Regions from separate parts of the Thalassospira sp. GO-4 genome, predicted to be linked through region 3. Evidence: riboswitches for the same ligand, from Rfam matches in the RefSeq annotation. Region 3 holds a riboswitch; each other region holds the start of a gene.

What was found. Region 3 has a riboswitch for cobalamin ahead of M9H61_RS03635 (DUF4198 domain-containing protein). Riboswitches for the same ligand answer to the same signal wherever they lie in the genome.
Region 1: another riboswitch for cobalamin. It lies ahead of M9H61_RS09755 (ABC transporter substrate-binding protein); the one in region 3 lies ahead of M9H61_RS03635 (DUF4198 domain-containing protein).
Region 2: another riboswitch for cobalamin. It lies ahead of cobU (bifunctional adenosylcobinamide kinase/adenosylcobinamide-phosphate guanylyltransferase); the one in region 3 lies ahead of M9H61_RS03635 (DUF4198 domain-containing protein).
Region 4: another riboswitch for cobalamin. It lies ahead of M9H61_RS11635 (ribonucleoside-diphosphate reductase subunit alpha); the one in region 3 lies ahead of M9H61_RS03635 (DUF4198 domain-containing protein).

Annotation. Positions count from the first base shown of each region.
Region 1 covers NZ_CP097807.1:2,079,205-2,083,784, reverse strand. Annotated here, with positions in the region: gene M9H61_RS09765 (AraC family transcriptional regulator) at 1-87, shown strand, start outside; gene M9H61_RS09760 (glucan biosynthesis protein) at 146-1,747, opposite strand; cobalamin riboswitch at 1,918-2,117, shown strand; gene M9H61_RS09755 (ABC transporter substrate-binding protein) at 2,344-3,369, shown strand; gene M9H61_RS09750 (iron ABC transporter permease) at 3,410-4,474, shown strand; gene M9H61_RS09745 (ABC transporter ATP-binding protein) at 4,471-4,580, shown strand, end outside.
Region 2 covers NZ_CP097807.1:2,921,663-2,926,242, forward strand. Annotated here, with positions in the region: gene cobN (cobaltochelatase subunit CobN) at 1-61, opposite strand, end outside; gene cobW (cobalamin biosynthesis protein CobW) at 154-1,194, opposite strand; gene cobU (bifunctional adenosylcobinamide kinase/adenosylcobinamide-phosphate guanylyltransferase) at 1,229-1,756, opposite strand; cobalamin riboswitch at 1,811-2,001, opposite strand; gene M9H61_RS13485 (hypothetical protein) at 2,241-2,915, shown strand; gene M9H61_RS13490 (histidine phosphatase family protein) at 3,020-3,658, opposite strand; gene cobS (adenosylcobinamide-GDP ribazoletransferase) at 3,704-4,519, opposite strand.
Region 3 covers NZ_CP097807.1:754,253-758,832, reverse strand. Annotated here, with positions in the region: gene cbiQ (cobalt ECF transporter T component CbiQ) at 1-458, opposite strand, end outside; gene M9H61_RS03645 (cobalt ABC transporter permease) at 455-1,072, opposite strand; gene cbiM (cobalt transporter CbiM) at 1,065-1,739, opposite strand; gene M9H61_RS03635 (DUF4198 domain-containing protein) at 1,757-2,554, opposite strand; cobalamin riboswitch at 2,726-2,919, opposite strand; gene M9H61_RS03630 (DUF924 family protein) at 3,068-3,613, shown strand; gene M9H61_RS03625 (glycosyl transferase family protein) at 3,677-4,580, opposite strand, start outside.
Region 4 covers NZ_CP097807.1:2,511,771-2,516,350, reverse strand. Annotated here, with positions in the region: gene M9H61_RS11640 (ribonucleotide-diphosphate reductase subunit beta) at 1-32, opposite strand, end outside; gene M9H61_RS11635 (ribonucleoside-diphosphate reductase subunit alpha) at 54-3,020, opposite strand; cobalamin riboswitch at 3,128-3,353, opposite strand; gene M9H61_RS11630 (PhoH family protein) at 3,536-4,297, opposite strand.

The DNA of each region.
Region 1 (4,580 bases), 1.3 Mb from region 3:
ATGTTTGGTGCACCACCGATGCGTGATGTCATGGCAATCCTTGGACAATCGGCCCAAGCGCGCCCGGGCGAAGGCATGGCGTCGTGAACATAAAAAAGCAGGGGGCGGTGTTGCCCGCCCCCTGATCATTCTTGCCGGGTTTTGATCAGCCTTGATGCTGATTACCCAATGCCGGCAGATGCTGGAACATCCAGGTTTCACTGAGCGGAGCGTCCCCGCGTTTGAGATACATGCGCAGATCAACCGGATCGGTGCCGGCCGCCTTCAGGTCAAAGGCCGCCCGCCAGATACGGGTATCCATGATCGGTTCGATCTTGGTGCGGGTGATTTCACCACGCGATGTCGATACGACGATTTCCGGGAACTCGCCATAGGCAAGGGTGCCAAGAACATCGCCTTCGAATTCGACGGAAAACTTGACCTCGTCTTTCGGGCGGTTGGTGCCCGGTTCGCCGCCGCGTCCCATGCGGGTCGAAGTTGCCTTTGCCAGTTCGGCAACCGGGAACGGGTTATGGGCCTGCCAGTGAAGGCGATATTTGAACTGATAGCTGTTCCCGGCCTTGGCCGGGGCGTTCGGAACCCAGAATGCCGCGATGTTATCGTGGATTTCATCGTCGGTCGGAATTTCGATCAACTGTACGGCACCGTCATTCCAGTCTTCCTGGGGTTCGACCCACAGGCTTGGGCGACGGTGATAGCGCACACCATCAAGATAGTTCTTCACATCGCGGTCGCGCTGCATCAGTCCAAAACCGCGCGGATTATGATCGGCAAAGGCCGATGCGCGGATGGTTTCGGGGTTGTTCAGCTGCCGCCAGATGCGTTCGCCACTGCCGGTCCACAGTTCCAGGCCATCGCTGTCATGGACTTCCGGGCGCCAGTCAAACCGGAATGATTTGTTCTGTTCGGAATACCAGAACATGCTGGTCAGCGGCGCAATGCCAAGCCGTTCGATATCGCGACGGACAAACAGGTGTTTTTCGATATCCATCGTCACACCCTGCCCGCGATAGAGCAGGAATTTGTATGCGCCCGTAATGCTTGGGCCATCAAGCAGCGCATAGATGGTGACCGGGTCTTCGGCATTTTTGGCCGGCTCGATAAAGAACTGGCGGAAATCGGGGAATTCTTCGGGTTGGGATGTGGCGGTATTGACCGCAATCCCGCGCGCGGACAGGCCATACTGGCCTTCATCACCGATGGCACGGAAATAGGAAGCGCCAAGAAACGCCGCCCAGTCCTGGGTTTTCCAGTCATCGCGCGACAGTTCTTCATGAAGTCGGAACCCGGCAAAGCCGCTGTTTTCGGGCAGCTGGCGGGCAATACTGTCGGCTGGCATGTCAAAGTAATCGGGTTTATAGATGACTTCGCGTGCCGTGCCGTCTTCCAGAAGATACATGTGCACGGGCTTGGCGAAATACATGCCCAGATGGAAAAACGTCACCGGATAGGTGCCTGATCCATCGGAAAACGGCGAATGGTCGCGTTTGTAATGCAATTTGCCATGGGTGTCGTAATCGATCCGCCCGACAATTTCCGGGTTGGGGGCGACTGGCGGCTCATAGGCGGCCTGCGCCATCGATTCGGCACGCGCAATCAGATCGGCAAAATCAAACGGCTGTTCCGCACCAAGGTCAAGCCCCGGTACTTCTGCCAATGCATGCTGATAGATCGACATTCCCGGCAGGATAAGACCGGCTGCCGCGATGGATTTCAAAAAGCGTCTGCGTTCAACAGAAGTCGTCATGTGCATCATGTTCCAATGGTTTCATTTGTCGGCAAGCATACCAGACAGTGTGGAGGTAATCGGGATGAAACATGGCAAATTCAAGGTCGTGTCGACTGCAATTTCTGCATGGACCCCTGTGTAAATGCCTCTGGTCATCTGCCAATTTCCTTGACCGGGTTTGGGCTTTAATCTAACGGTCAGATGTCGGTATCCGGATATCGGATAAAGGGAATTCGATCTGGGCTGCATGCCCATCAACCGAAGCTGCCCCCGCAACTGTAGGCGGTGAGCGTTTTTCTGACCAATGCCACTGGGATGAACCCGGGAAGGCCAGGAAAAGTGCTTTGACCCGCGAGCCAGGAGACCTGCCGACATGAATGCGACGGACCGGGCGGGGTGCCCCGGAGAATGTCGGCATATGTCGCGGTTTCCGGCAGTTTTTTGTAAATGCGCCTGAATACCGGTCCTGACATCTTCCGCCATTTCCCGACACTTTTGCCAGTCCCTTGACGATAGTAAAGTGTATGTTATGTTATAACATAACATTTGCGATATGCTGTGCAGTGGCCGGTAATTGCCGACCCTTGCCGGTATGTCTTTGAAAGGAAGTCAAAGTGATCAGTCACTATAAAAATGCGCTGGCAGTCGGGGTGTTTGCTGCCGGTTTTATGATTTCGGCCCCGTTTGCGGCTGCGACGGAGTATCCGCTTGCCATCGAAAATTGCGGCAGCACGCTGCACTTTGATGCAGCCCCCGAACGGGTTGTGTCGCTTGGACAAAGCACGACGGAAATCCTCTATTCGCTGGGGCTGGCCGATAAGGTCAAAGGCACCGGGGTCTGGTTTGGTCCGGTCATGGATGAATTCAGGGATGTGAATGCGTCCGTGCCGCGTCTGGCTGATAATGATCCGGGTTTTGAAACCGTGGTTGCCCAAAAACCGCAACTGGTCGCCACCCAGTATCAATGGCATGTCGGCCCCAAGGGGATTGTCGGCACCACCGAACAGTTCAATGAACTTTCCATTCCGGTCTATACCGCGCCTGCCGATTGCGTGGGCAAAGACAATGCCGGCGGCGGCGACGGGGTGCGCCATGACCGTTTCTCAATGGACCTGATTTATCGGGAAATTTCCGACCTTGCGCAGATTTTCGATATCGAGGATCGCGGCGCGGCCCTGATTGCCAGGTTGAAAGATCGTGAAGCCCGGTCCCTGGCACAGGTCAATGCCAGCGGGAACAGCAATGTTTCGACCGTCTTCTGGTTTTCCAGTGCCGAGATTAAAAGCGATCCCTATGTCGCGGGCAAAAACGGGGCCGCTGGCTATATCGCGGAAAAACTTGGCGTAACAAACATCATCGACAGCGACGAAGAATGGCCGACAGTGGGGTGGGAAACCATTGCGCGCGCCAATCCCGATATCATTGTGATCGGTAAAATGGGCCGTCGCCGGTTTCCGGCAGATGATTGGGAAGTCAAAATGAACTTTTTGAAAACCGATCCGGTTACACGCCAGATGAAAGCAGTTAAAAACGGCAATATCGTTGTGATGGATGCACAATCGATGGACCCGACAATTCGTCTGATTGACGGTATTGAAACGCTTGCCCAGGCTGTCGAACGCCTGAGTGCCTCGAACTGATTGCGTAACCCGATGGCGCTCGATATGCCCGGAGACTTCAATGTTTGAAAAAGCACCCCCTCAGCCCCCCGCACGATCGCGGGCGGGGCGGGCATATCTTGCGCGAAGCGGTGCCGCCGTGGCGGCTTTGATCCTGCTTGCCGCTGTGGTTGCAATTGCCGCTGCCAAGGGGGAGACACACATTCCCCTTGGTACGGTTCTTCAAACCATTGCCAATCATCTGTGGCAGGCGGGTTATGAGATTGATCCAATCGATTCCGGGATCATCTGGAATTACCGGATTTCGCGTGCACTTGTGGCTGCGGCCTGCGGGGCGTCACTTGCGTTGTCTGGGGCCGTATTACAGGCGCTTTTGCGCAACAGTCTGGCCGATCCCTATTTGCTGGGCATTTCGGCGGGGGCATCTACCGGCGCGGTCAGTGTTGCCATTCTTGGTCTTGGGGCGGGGATGGTTTCGCTGTCAATTGGCGCGTTTGTCGGTGCACTGGTGGCATTCGGGTTTGTCGCGCTTCTGGCCATTCCGGCCGGTCGTGGTGCGGGCGCGATCATTCTGGCCGGGGTTGCCGGATCACAGCTTTTCAACGCCCTGACATCCTTTATCGTCACCAAGGCAGCAACCGCGGACGAGGCGCGCGGCATCATGTTCTGGTTGCTTGGCAATCTGAGTGGTGTGCGCTGGGACGATGTCTATCTTGCGCTGCCCGTTGCGTTTGGCGGGCTGGTTGTGTGTCTTTGGTATGCGCGCGCACTTGATGCTTTTACCTTTGGTGTGGAATCGGCGGCATCGCTTGGCGTGCCGGTGCGCCGTGTTTATGTGGTTCTGATTGCGGTGGCGGCATCCATGACGGCTGTGATGGTCAGTCTTATCGGTTCGATCGGTTTTGTCGGTTTGGTCATCCCGCATGCGGCACGGTTCTTTGTCGGGACCCGGCATGGGCTTTTGCTGCCGGTTTCGGCCCTGATCGGGGCGATATTCCTTGTTGCGGCTGACATTGTTTCACGCATCATTCTGGATGGTCAGGTTCTTCCCATCGGGGTTATTACGGCCCTGATCGGGGCACCGGCCTTTGCGCTTATTCTTTGTCATGGAAGGGTTCTGCGATGACATTGGAACTGCGCGATGTTGGCTGGAATGCCGGTTTCAAGAAAATCATCACTGACGTGTCGTTGCGGGTTGAACCGGGGGAATTCCTTGGCCTGATCGGGCCGAA
Region 2 (4,580 bases), 2.2 Mb from region 3:
CAAGATCGACCGCTTCGCTGCCATCGGTGACCATGCCTGGCTGTGCTGCCAAAAGATGCATTTGAAATTCCGTCTGTTCTGTCGTCAAAAGCACCGATACCGGATGCAAAACATCCGGTATCGGTCATATGGTTTTATGTGTGCCCAATGGGCTTAGGCCGCCTTGATTGCGGCCTCGATCGCGGCACGGTCCAGACCATGCAAGCCGATCACCACCAGTTCGGAACGGCGGTTTTCGGTGTCGGCCCAGGGACGGTCAAAGTAACGCTGGAAACGTTCCCCGACCCCCTGAACCACATGGCGCATCGGTTTGCCCGGAACATCAAGGAAACCCTTGATGCGCAGAACATCATATTGACGCACGATGTCGATCAGGCGTTTTTCAAGGGCCGCCGGATCATTGACCGCATCAAGTGAGACAACAAAACTTTCGAAATCATCATGATCATGTTCATGACCATCATCATGATGGCTCGGGCGGCTATCAAGGTCATCCTCGGCCGCAGCACCAAGGCCCAGCAAAATGGCGTTTTCAACACGGGAATGCTCGGTCGCGATGATTTTGACCGACGGCTTTTTAAGTTCGGCGCGGATATCGGCTTCGACCTTGGTGCGTTCTTCGTCGGTCAGAAGGTCGGTCTTGTTCAGAACCACCATATCGGCGCAATGAAGCTGTTCTTCAAACAGTTCTTCAAGCGGGCTTTCATGATCAAGGTTTTCATCGGCCTCGCGCTGGGCCTGAACCGCATGATGGTCATGGGCAAACAACCCGTCGCGCAATGCCGCACCATCAAGAACCGCAACAACCCCGTCGACAGTCACGCGCGACCGTACTTCGGGCCAGTTGAACGCCTTGACTAACGGCTTGGGCAGGGCCAGCCCTGATGTTTCGATAACGATATGATCAGGCGGCGTATCGCGATCAATCAGGCCACGAATGGTTGGCAGAAAATCATCCGCAACCGTACAGCAGATACATCCGTTTGCCAGTTCAACCACATCATCCTCGGCACAGCCTTCGATACCGCACCCGTTGATGATGCCGCGATCAACGCCCAGATCGCCAAATTCATTGATGATCAGGGCAATGCGTTTGCCATTGGCATTTTCCAGCATGTTGCGGATCATGGTTGTCTTGCCGGCCCCCAAAAAGCCGGTAATGACGGTTGCCGGGATTTTACCCAATTGTGCCATTTTCAAATTCCTTGAAATTCAATCATTTAAATTGTCATTTGACCTGCATCGGAATGCCCGCAACGACAAGCGTCACCCGGTCAACCAATGCGGCAATACGTTGATGGAGACGTCCGGCATGATCGCGAAAAGCCCGCGCCATTGCATTTTCCGGGACAATCCCGAAACCGACTTCGTTTGATACCAGCAACACCGGAATGTCCAGCCCAGGCAAGTGATCACAAAGCCGGTCGATTTCAGCATCAATATCGCGATCTTCGAGCATCAGGTTGGTCAGCCACAAGGTCAGGCAATCGACCAGAACCGGTTTGCCGTCCGGCTGATTGCAGGTGTCGAGTGCACCGCAAAGATCAAGCGGTTCCTCGATCGTTTGCCAAAGATCGCCACGCGATTGTTTATGAAGGTCGATGCGGTTGACCATTTCATCATCCCATGCCCGACCGGTCGCGATATATATGCCGCCGCCAGCCGCATTGATGATGTTTTCGGCGAACCGGCTTTTGCCAGATCGCGCACCGCCAAGAATCAGATGTGTCCCGCAAGGCGGGTCAGTCCGGGTCATATTCTATTCCTCGCCATGGCCTCCCACCGAGGCCCGATTGCGTCGCCATCATTTAAGATGATGACACCATTCGGCTGGTTTCCTGGCTGCGGGCATGAAAGCAATCCGCCTTCCCGGTTTCCCGGTGGCTGGTGAATGGCAATACATCCACCCGGATCACCCAACCCGATACAGTTGCGGGGGCAGCATCGGCATCGCACCGATTTCCCATCACCGAACGGTGCGCCGAACCTAACAGGTTTGCCCTTGAACCCAAAGGGCATTCTCTGTCCGGACGGGTCAGCTAACCGGAAGGTCAGTATTTGTAAGAATTGCCTGCTTGAGGCCGGCCCTCCTTTAAGGGAACATAATATTATCAAGCTGGAATTAGAGTGGTAACAAATCACCTTCCAGCAAGATCACCGGGACAAAAAACATCAAAACCGGTGGGCCGCATAATTGCGGCACCAAACTCTTGGGGTTAACTGGAATTTTGCAAAATCAGATGGCAGTTTCTGCACAACTATCGAAAATCCGAAATCCGAACACACCAACCTGGACCACATCCTCGCGCAAGGATATGTGGCTTGGTCTGCTTGAACGCCTGAATTCCGACAATCGGGCCTTTCAGACGTTTCTGGAAGAATATGCGACCGGTGCGGACATTACATTGTCGCGCCGCGATGTGCGCAGCATCTTTGCACTTGATGCTTCCAAAGGGGTGATCGGCACCATCATCTGGTCCCATGCGCGCGGCATCCGCGTCAATGCACTGTCGCTGCTTGTGCGTGATCTGCCGACGCTCATCACGTTGATGTCGATTTCGGATTTCGGCCAGGAAGAATTAAACGAATTGCTTTCCCAGCCGGGGATATCGGTCCCCACCGCCAGCAAAATGCTGTCAGCCTGTGGAAAGACCTATCGCAAGATGCCCGCAGCCATCATTGATGACAACGTCATCCAGGCAATTGAGAATACGGCTCTTTGTGAAGATTTCCCGCATGTCGCCAAATTGCGCAACAAGTCACGCAGCCGCCCGCTGCCCTATTACGAAGCCTATTTGAAAGACGTGACTGCGATCTGTGAAAAGCACGACATTACCGCAGATATGCTTGATCGCTATCTTGCCGAACATGCGCTTGAAGATCTTCCCTTGAATTCCGAACTGCAAACGGCCTGATTGCCGCGGACAGGGCAGTTTACGGCACGGGAATGGTCACGACATCCACATCCTGACGGCATCGTTCCACAGCGGGTCGATGCCGTTTTTATTTTCTGTCAAAATCATCCAAAGCTTTGATTGACCGCGGTGACACGCCAGCCGGGCTGATCCACACCGTCGATATATTCCAGTCTGGTCAGACTTAGCGTATCGATATGAAATGACAATGCCGCTTCAAGTGACAGTCCCAGCGCATTGGCCATGATCGCGCGGATGGTGCCGCCATGGACCACAGCAACAATGTCGCGGCCCGCCCAATAGCTGGTGGCGTGGGTGAAAACCGGACCGACCCGCTCGACCATATCGGCAAAGCTTTCACCATTTGGCGGCTGCTGTCGGGCGAAATCCGTCCAGAATTGTGTGGTTTCGCCTTTCGGAAGGTCGTTCCAGCGCTGAAGCTCCCAGGCCCCGAAATGTTGCTCGGCAAAGCCGCTTTCGCGGGTCGGGGTGATGTCCTCGTCGATCAGTTCCTGAAGCTTGAGCGCGGTATCAAGCGTCCGTGACAGATGGCTGGTCATCCAGACCGCATCGCGGGGCAAGTGCCGCGCCACCGCACGCAGTTTTTTTTCATCAGACAGATCAACCTGCATGTCACTTCGGCCATAGACCAGACGTTCCGGGTTTTGCACCGGCGCATGACGCACCAGCCACCAGCGCGTTGTCTTGATTTTGGTCATGCTTTCCCCGGTTTGTTCGGACATTGGCAGTCAATCATGGTCGTTTTGAGCAATCAGCAAAATTCATGGCTATGCCATTACGGCAATGAATCCGATACCGGCAAACAGTTCGGCACAGACTTGGGTTGCCCCCAACACATCACCGGTCTGGCCACCGATTTGTGATCTGGCAACCATTGCGACGATCAGGATCGCGATCATCACACCGACAATTACCGCAAACATCGCACCGATACCGCCCAATACCAGAACAATAGCGCTGGCAATGGCAAACCCGATCAGAACCGGAAGCCATCCGGGCCGCCCGGCCCCTTTGCCCAGTCCGTTATCCCGCGCTGGCGGCAATATGCGCATAACAACCGGCATTGCCGCACGGGAAATAACCGCCATGATCAGAAACAGGATACCGGCCTGTCCGATATCCGCCGCAGCCGTAATCAGAACCAGCCGCAAACCCAGCGTCAAAATCAGCATGACAACCGCATAGGTCCCGACAGTGCTGTCACGCATGATTTCAAGTTTGCGGTCGCGGTCCATCCCGCCGCCAAAGCCGTCCGCACAGTCGGCAATGCCGTCTTCGTGCATCGCGCCGCTCAGCAACACCATCGCTGCGATGGCAAAGATCGCATAGACAAGGGGGTTTCCCGTCAGAAAATCGACAAGCATCGCCGGCAGCAATGCCAGGCCCGCCAGGACCAGTCCGACAAGTGGCCAGCACCAGACAGATCGCGCGATCAGAGCCGCCCGGAAATCACCAACCGGGGGCAACGGCACCCGGCTGAGCAATGCCATGGCGCGCCAGAAATCGGATAAAACCGATGCATCAACAGACGTTTTATCCGCATCATCACGCCGATCACCTGTCGGTGTATCTGTGCTTTGCATGTTTGTTTCGTTTTGGTTATGATCTTCGGACACCATGAAATTCCGATTTTCGAACTGGCAA
Region 3 (4,580 bases):
GCGGGGCAACGCAGCCGGTATAATGTATGACCAAGCCCCACCGGCGTTAACCCGGCAAGCAAGCTAAGCATCATCAAAACAACCGCATTGGCGCGAATGCCGATCAGGACCGCATGTTGCAATCCTTCCTTGCTGGCCTCGGCACCCAGGACGGTAAACATGGCGGTTCCCGGTGTTGTGAATGGCAACATCACCAGCATCACGATGATGAACCCGTCCATCGCTGCCATACGTTTCAGGGTCAGACGCAAAGGCAAATCAGTCATGAACATCGTCGCTATTGCCACAAAAAAGGCAGCAAGCGCGAATTCGATCTGATGCAGGGAAACGACCATCACCGAAAACAGACAGGCCGCCACCACCCGAACACGCGGATCAAACGATCCGACAAAGGAAGACGGTCGTTGTCCGCCTCCCTGAACGCTTAATGGTTGGTCATGCCCGAAAAGATGGCTCATGATTTGGTTGCTTTGGCTCTCAAGCGTCTTGCTGCCAGATAATAGGCAATCCCGAAGAACCCGAATATATAACCAATACCGCCCAGAATCGATTGAAGATCGTTCTTTTCCTTATAGGCGGTAATTTCCCGACGCAATGGACGCAATTCATCGCGAACGATCGCGGCAATGACTTCTTCCTGCTCGCGGGTAATTGCAGTTTTGGTTGCATTATCCCCGACAACTGCCCCATCCACAGTGATGTTAGCGCTATCACCCGAAGAAACTGCGTCGATGCTGCCTGCCCCTGCAATTCCCGTCAGGTCGGCAATATCAAAACGGGTTTCTGCAACATGCCCTGCCCCCAGATCGGCCCGAAAGACAAGGTCAACTTGCTGGCTTGGCGTATAGACAAAGAAGCCGTCAGAATCCGTTCTGATTTCATCGATCTTGTTTCCCTGCCGGTCAAAAATTTCAACCAGCGTGTCCGCAGCCATATCGCCATTGGAAAACCCGATCTCCCCTTCGACAGCTGTGCCGCTTGGAAAAACCGATGCAATCACCTTATGGGCCTGGGCGGCCTGCATTCCGAACAGAAGGCCTGCCAGAAACACCCCTGTTGCAAGCTTACCCATTGTTGGCCTCGTTCACCTGTTCGGCCAGGATCGCGGGGTTTTGTGCGTCATATCGGCGGATCTGGGCATCGGCCATCAGCAAAGCCGGTTTGACCTTCATGATCAGATAAACCGCTGCTGCAGACACCAGACCTTCGACCGCCATGATCGGAATATGGGCAAAGAAAACAAGCTTGGCCGCCGGTACAAACCCTTCCCCGCTCAGACCAAGGGAAATGGCTACGAACAAGGTGGTCAGCGCAATTGAAAGCGCACCGGCACACCCGCCCCAGATTGCCGCAAAGGTTGGATTGCTTCGCGACACCAATCCGCGAAACATGAAACCGGCAATCACCGCAGGAAACGCAATATTGACGGTATTGACCCCCAATACGGTCAAACCGCCAAATCCGAAAAAGATGGCCTGCAACAAAAGCCCGACAAAAAGTGCCGGGAATGCGGTCCAGCCAAGCACAAGCCCGGCCAGACCACTCATGATCAGATGCACGCTCGACGGACCGACCGGCACGTGGATCAGGGAGGCGACGAAGAACGTCGCCGATAACACCCCCGTCGCCGGAATTTTATCGATTGGCAGTTTGCGCAATCCAAGGCCAAGCCCCGCGACAGCAAGTACGCCACCGCCAATCAGCACCTCTGGGGCCAATGCCCCGTCAACAATATGCATCTATTTTGTCCCCAAGCCTATTGCACATCATAGGCGCGAACCCACAGGACTGCATCCTGTGAAAGCTCTTTTCCCTGAAATTCTTTGTTCGGCCCACTACCAAGGGCCGCAAACCCCCAAAATCCGGCCTTGGGGATCCCGAACGTGAAATACCCGTTGGCATCGGTAATCGCGACAATTGCCCCACCAGGCATCGGCCCTGCTGTCGGTTCCTTGGGCGCGTTACGGTCCATATCGGGTTCGGCTGCCATATATTCGATTTCAACCTCGACCCCGGATACCGGTTCACCGTTGCTCAGCACCCGACCGGTAAAGGTCGAACCTGCGACAATGTTGGTCGGCCGGTTTAACGGCAGAATTTCGGTCACAAGTCCCTGTGCCTCCATCCAGTCGGTCGGGATTTCGTTGCGGTTCACATAGGACTTGGTGATCTGCTGAATGAAGATATCTTCGCTTTCTTCGTAATAGGGTTCGGGCACCACCACCATCACGTAATCGCCACTGCGCTTAAGGGTCAAAGTACCGTCATACGCCTTGGCGGTATTCTCCTTCCCTGTGAAGGTCACCTCAGAAAGCGTTGAAGATAAATCAATTTTATCACCGCGATGGATCGCGTAAAACGCCACCGGCTTTTGCATATCCATGACATGTCCGTTTTCGAACGGATGCCAGAATATCAGTTTCACCGGCAGTTCGCCGGGGGCGGTCACATTGACTTCCGGTGTATAGGCCAATTGAAAATGGGCATGCGCACTTTGTGACGCAAACGCGAAACAGGCACTTGCAATCGCAAGCTTGCCAAGAGTTTTAAACATGTAATCGTCTCTTTTCACGAACGATGCGCGTCAGAAAAGTTTCCCGACGCACAGAGTTAGGATCAAGAACGATAGGATGGCTGGAAGCAAGATACCGGTTTCACGACGAGACCGCCTTTTCCCTGCAACCTGACGCTCACCCCGGCGTCCAACAGTTCAGTACCGGACAAGCCGTGTCCGGCAGTCAAAGGCAGGTCTCCTGGCTCGTGGTTTCAAAAGCATTACGCCTTCCCGGTTTGTCACCAGTGGCATAGGTAATGCTCGGACCACTTACAGTTGCGGGGGCAGCCGTGGCATTGTCGTAACGCACCACGTTCCCTTTTAAGCCGATCCAATGGATCAACACCCAAGACGCGTTCATATTCCATGGGCGGCAAACACCTGTCAACTCTTTGCCCGCATCCGAACGGATTATCTTTTCGCGCCATTGCTTGACCTTCGCCCTTCCCCCGGCAAAGATCAGCAGACACATCGCACAACATTGCGACTGGCCTTACATGGGATGGGTTGGAAATGATGGCTCCTGAAACAGTCCTGGACTTCTGGTTCAAGGAACTCGAACAAAAGCAATGGTTTATCAAGGATACTGCACTTGATACCCACATTGCCGAACGATTTTCCGACATTCATGCCGCGGCCCTTGCCGGTGAACTTTTCACCTGGCGCAACACCGCATCGGGGCGCCTTGCCGAAATCATCGTTCTGGATCAGTTTTCGCGCAACATGTATCGCGACACGCCGCAATCATTTGCTGCCGATCCGATCGCGCTTGTTCTTGCACAGGAAGCAGTATCCTTGGGCAAGGACAAGGAACTTGGATCACCAGAACAGCGGGCGTTTCTGTATATGCCCTATATGCATTCAGAATCCGAAATGATCCATGAAATTGCCATGACCCTGTTTGATCAGCCCGGGCTTGAACACAATTACGGCTTTGAAATCAAACACAAGAAAATCATCGACCGGTTCGGGCGTTATCCGCATCGCAATGACATTCTTGGCAGGACATCCACGCCAGAAGAAATCGCGTTTCTCAAAGAACCCGGCTCGTCATTCTAGAACGAAAAACGGGACGGCAATCCGTCCCGCTTTCATAAAATGATTCAATGCGAAAACGCGATATCAACCGATATCGCGATCGCGATTATCCCACCATCCCTGCACCAGGGCTTCGGCTTCGTCCATATAATCGGCTTTGCCCGCAAGGAATGCCGCCATCGCCGCACTACCCTTGATCCTGGCTTCGGCCGGGGCATCCTCGACCTCGCCGCGCCAAACAGCCAGAAAGTGCTTAAGAGTCACCGGGCTTTGATCGTCGATTTCTTTTTCGGTTTTTGGCAAAAGTGCCGGCCATCGGACGTCGCAAAGCTCGCCGTTATCAAGCATCCGAAGATCAACATGTTTGAACGGTGTGCGTTCTGCTTCGCCGCCCCCGCCCTTGATCACGCCAATTCGCGGCAGTTCAAGAAGCTTTCCGGTTTCACGATGCACATCCAGAAACGCCGGATGAAACACCCCCAGGAACGCGGCCCGTGCCTGTAACGGGTTTAGCAACCGCAACAGGGTATTCACCGGACTGCGCAGCCCCAGAAGCGACCGCAAACCGATCAGTTCCTGCAATTTCGGATGCATATGGCGCAACGGCAAATAAGCAAACCCCTTTGCGGCAATATCCGAACGGGCTTCTTCGGCTGACATCGCGATCGGCAGCTTAAGCGCCTTGATTGCGGCCTCGGTTCCAAGACCATTGACCAGATGCGAGTTATAACCGTGCATCAGAACCGGAACACCGTTCTGTGATATCAAATGTGCCGACAATACAAACCACGGCAGACCACGGGTTCGACCAGCCGCATATGACGGCCAATCAAGCATCGGGCGGCCCACCGGGTTGGTGTCCTGTCCATCATCCGCATCAAGCCTTGCGGCTTTGCGCACGGCTTCGATCATGCCTGCGAGTTCTTCCGGCGTTTCCGCCCGATAGCGCAGCATAAGCAAAAACGCGCCAAGCTGGATCGGCTCGACC
Region 4 (4,580 bases), 1.8 Mb from region 3:
ATCGGGGCGTCGTTTTCAATCCAGTCAAGCATGGTTCTTCTTCCGGTTTCTGTTTACTGGCAGGCTTCGCAATCAGGGTCGTCAAGGGAACATGCCTTGCCCCAGACGTCCCCGCCGGTAATCGCATCGGATGCGGCGCTCGCATCAATGACGGCGGATGGACGATTGCTGACTGCGGGCGCTGGTGCTGGTGCTGGTGCAGGTGCGGTAACAGGCGAAGGCGATGGGGCAGGGCTTGCTGCTTGCGGGGCATTCACCACCGCATTCAGGCGACCATCGGTGCCCTTAAGTGTCGATTTCTCGACATGGGTTGCAGCACTTGATCGCAGGTAATAGGTGGTTTTAAGCCCGCGTAACCACGCCAGACGATACAGATCATCCAGCTTCTTGCCAGACGGATTGGCGATATAAAGGTTCAGCGATTGTGCCTGATCAAGCCACTTTTGACGCCGTGATGCCGCCTCGATCAACCAGGAAGAATCAAGTTCAAACGCGGTCGCATAAAGTGCCTTCAGATCATCGGGAATGCGATCAATCTGCCCGATACTGCCATCATAATATTTCAGGTCGGAGATCATCACCTCGTCCCAAAGACCACGTTCTTTCAGGTCATGGACAAGGGCGGCATTGACCACCGTGAAGTCACCCGACATGTTCGATTTCACAAACAGGTTGCGATATGCCGGTTCAATCGATTGACTGACGCCGCAGATGTTGGAAATCGTCGCAGTCGGGGCAATCGCCATGGTGTTGGAATTGCGCATTCCAGTGGTTTTGACCCGTTCGCGCAGACCATCCCAGTCAAGGCGATGGCTTCGGTCAACAGTGAATTCCGAACGAACGTCGGCAAGCAGGTCAAGCGAGTCAATTGGCAGGATGCCCTTTGACCACAGTGATCCGTCAAAGCTTTCATACCGGCCGCGCTCGGCCGCCAGGTCAACAGATGCGGAAATGGCGTGGAAGGAAATGGCTTCCATGCTTTCATCGGCAAATGCGATGGCCTCTGACGAGGCATAGGCGATTTTCAGTTTCTGTAACGCATCTTGAAAACCCATCAGGCCAAGGCCGACCGGACGATGGCGCAGGTTGGAATAGCGTGCCTCCGGGATGGTGTAGAAGTTGATGTCGATCACGTTATCAAGCATCCGCATCGCGATTTCGACCGTTTGTGCCAGCTTGTCGTGATCAAGGCCGTCTTCGGTGACATGGGCCAGAAGATTGATCGAACCAAGGTTACAAACCGCGACCTCGTCAGCAGATGTATTGAGCGTAATTTCCGTGCACAGGTTTGACGAATGCACCACGCCACGATGCTGTTGCGGGGATCGGATATTGCACGGGTCCTTGAAGGTGATCCATGGATGACCGGTTTCAAACAGCATGGTCAACATGCGCCGCCAAAGATCCACCGCGCGCACGGTTTTGAAATTCGTGATTTGGCCGCTATTGGCCTTGGCTTCATATGCCTCATACGCGGTCTTGAATTTCGCACCATAAAGATCATGCAAGTCCGGCGTGTCATCGGGCGAAAACAGGGTCCATGGCGCATCTGCCATCACCCGTTCCATGAACAGGTCCGGCACCCAGTTGGCCGTGTTCATATCATGCGTGCGACGGCGGTCGTCGCCCGTGTTCTTGCGCAGATCAAGGAACTCTTCGATATCGATGTGCCATGTTTCGAGATAGGCACAAACAGCCCCCTTGCGCTTGCCACCCTGATTAACCGCAATCGCGGTGTCATTGGCGACTTTCAGAAACGGAACGACCCCCTGGCTTTGGCCATTTGTACCCTTGATATGCGCGCCAAGACCACGCACCGGGGTCCAGTCATTGCCAAGACCGCCGGAATATTTGGCCAAAAGCGCGTTGTCCTTGACCGATTTGAAAATGCCATCAAGGTCATCGGGCACGGTGGTCAGGAAGCAGGATGACAATTGCGGGCGGCATGTCCCGGCATTGAACAGGGTCGGGGTCGATGCCATGAAGACAAAGGTCGAAAGCTGATCATAAAATTCGATTGCCTTGGCTTCGCGGTCGATCTCACGGATGGCAAGACCCATGGCAACCCGCATGAAAAAGGCCTGTGGCAGTTCAAACCGCGACCCTTTGACATGCAGGAAGTAACGGTCATAAAGCGTCTGAAGTCCAAGATACTGGAAATTCAGATCACGTTCCGGCTTGATCGCCGCCGCGATTTTTTTCAGGTCAAACTTTGACAATTCCGGATCAATCAGGCCGGACTTGATGCCAGCCGTGATCGCGGCGGGGAAATAGGTCGCGTATCGTGCGCCCATCTCGGCCTGGGTGGCTTGTTCGGGCTGGTCGAAGACAAAGCTCAGGGCTTCTGTCCGAAGCTTGTCAAGTAACAGGCGTGCGTTGACAAAGGCGTAATTCGGTTCGCGCTCTACCAGTGTTCGGGCTGCCATGATCGGGGCAAGTGCCAATTCCCCGGTGGTGACACCGTCATAAAGGTTCTTTCTGGTTTCTTCCATGATCGGTGCTGTGCTGACGCCATCAAGGTCGCCACAGGCCTCGGCAATCACGGTCGCCAACCGGTCAATATCAAGCAACCTTTTGCTGCCGTCGGGCAGGGTGATATGAAGATCGGGCTGCCCGGCCTTTTTGCTTTTCTTGCGTGCATCAAGCTTGGCGCGTTCGCGCGCACGGTCTTCACGATACAGGACATAGGCGCGCGCAACCTTGTGATGTTCGCTGCGCATCAGGGCCAGCTCGACCTGATCCTGTATATCTTCGATCTGAAGGGTATGGCCCGGCGCGGCCCGCTTTAACAAGGTCGTGGTAACCTGATCGGCCAATCCATCGACAATGTCATGTACCCGACGTGATCCCGACGCGGTTTCGCCCTCGGCGGCAAGAAATGCCTTGGTCAGGGCTGTTTTGATTTTGGTTGCATCAAAGGCCGTGACCGATCCGTTGCGACGGATCACCTGATAGATGGTGTGTGAATTTGATGAAGGATCGGAAACGGCTGGCCGTTCCAACTCGACTGTTTCTGACATCGTAAGCCCCAATCATATGGGGGCAAAGGCCAAACGGAGGTATGCAGGGATGATTGGCGGTCTGCCAGTCAGATCACAAGCACTCCACCGGGACACCCCGCCCGTGAATGTTTACGTTCGCTCACGGCAGGTCTCCTGGCTTGCGGATCGATGCTTCATCCGGCCTTCCCGAAATGCCAAGCATTTCAGTGACCATGGTTGGATTAAAGCTAGCCGCTTACAGTTGCGGGGGCAGCTTCGGCATTGTCGTGCATATGCAAAACGCACCGAATTCCCTCTTAGCCTTCAAACCGATATGGTTCGGTAAGAAGGACCGTGATGTCTATATATTGGGTTCGGATTGAAAATTTCGTCAATATATATGTTTTCTTGACAGGTTTTACCGATCCCGGTGATCGGGCGCGAAGCCAAGAATTATCAGTCTATATAAGCAGATCCAAAAAAAGTGACGGGCCCTTTCGGGGCCCGTCCTTTTTTCTTCTTTGGTTTGCTGTGTCGGAACTTGATGACCGAAATCAGAGAACCGTAAGCATGCATGCAACCAGCGGATGGCGGACAATGTCCTTGTCGCGCAGCTGGACACAGGCGACATCTTCGACATTTTCAAGTCGTTCCGACATTTCCGAAAGACCCGACATTTCCGGCAGAAGGTCGGTCTGATCCGGATCGCCGGTCAGGATCATGGTGGAATTCCAGCCCAGACGGGTCACCAGCATCTTGAGCTGCCCGTATGTGCAGTTCTGGGCTTCGTCGATGACGACGAAGGCATTGTTCAGAGTACGGCCACGCATATAGCCGATCGGGGCAATCTCAATCGTGCCGTCCGAAAGGTATGTGCGCAGGCGCTTGGTGCCAAGGCGATCATTAAGCGCGTCATAAAGCGGGCGAAGATAAGGTGCCATCTTGGCTTCGACATCGCCGGGCAGGAAGCCGATATTTTCCCCGGCTTCAACAGCCGGGCGGGCCAGAACGATACGGCCGATATCACCCTTATCAAGGGCTTCGACCGCTTTGGAAACCGCGATATAGGTTTTACCGGTGCCTGCCGGACCAAGGGCAAGGACCAGGTTGAAGGCATCAATGGCCTCCATCAATGCGGCCTGGTTTTCACTTTTCGGGCGGATGTTGCGGCGGTAGCTTTGATCGCGTTGTCCTTTCTGTTCTGCGACTTCCCCCTGAAGCGGGTGCCAGTCAGCGTTCTTTTCATCAAACAGTTCATGGACATTGTTGTCGGACTGTTGCGGACGGTTACGACGGCGTGCTGCGCGCTTACCCATGACGATCACCTCATCAAATGTGCCAAAAAAGCAAAACGCGCCATTCCGTCATGGAAAGGCGCGCATTCAATTTTCATCTTGCGATGGAAGTGGCGGTAGGAGTTTCCGCCGGTCACAACATGTTGCATGTGCGATCCGGGGGGCGAAAATTCTCGTTGTAAGACGCTTTTTCGCGGCACTCGGGAACCCCTCCTGCGGTCCAGTGATTGACCGTTGATTGGAATCGTACCCCTATATGCAGTGTCTTGTCACGGTTTTTTGCACGATGAAATTTTCGTGAATC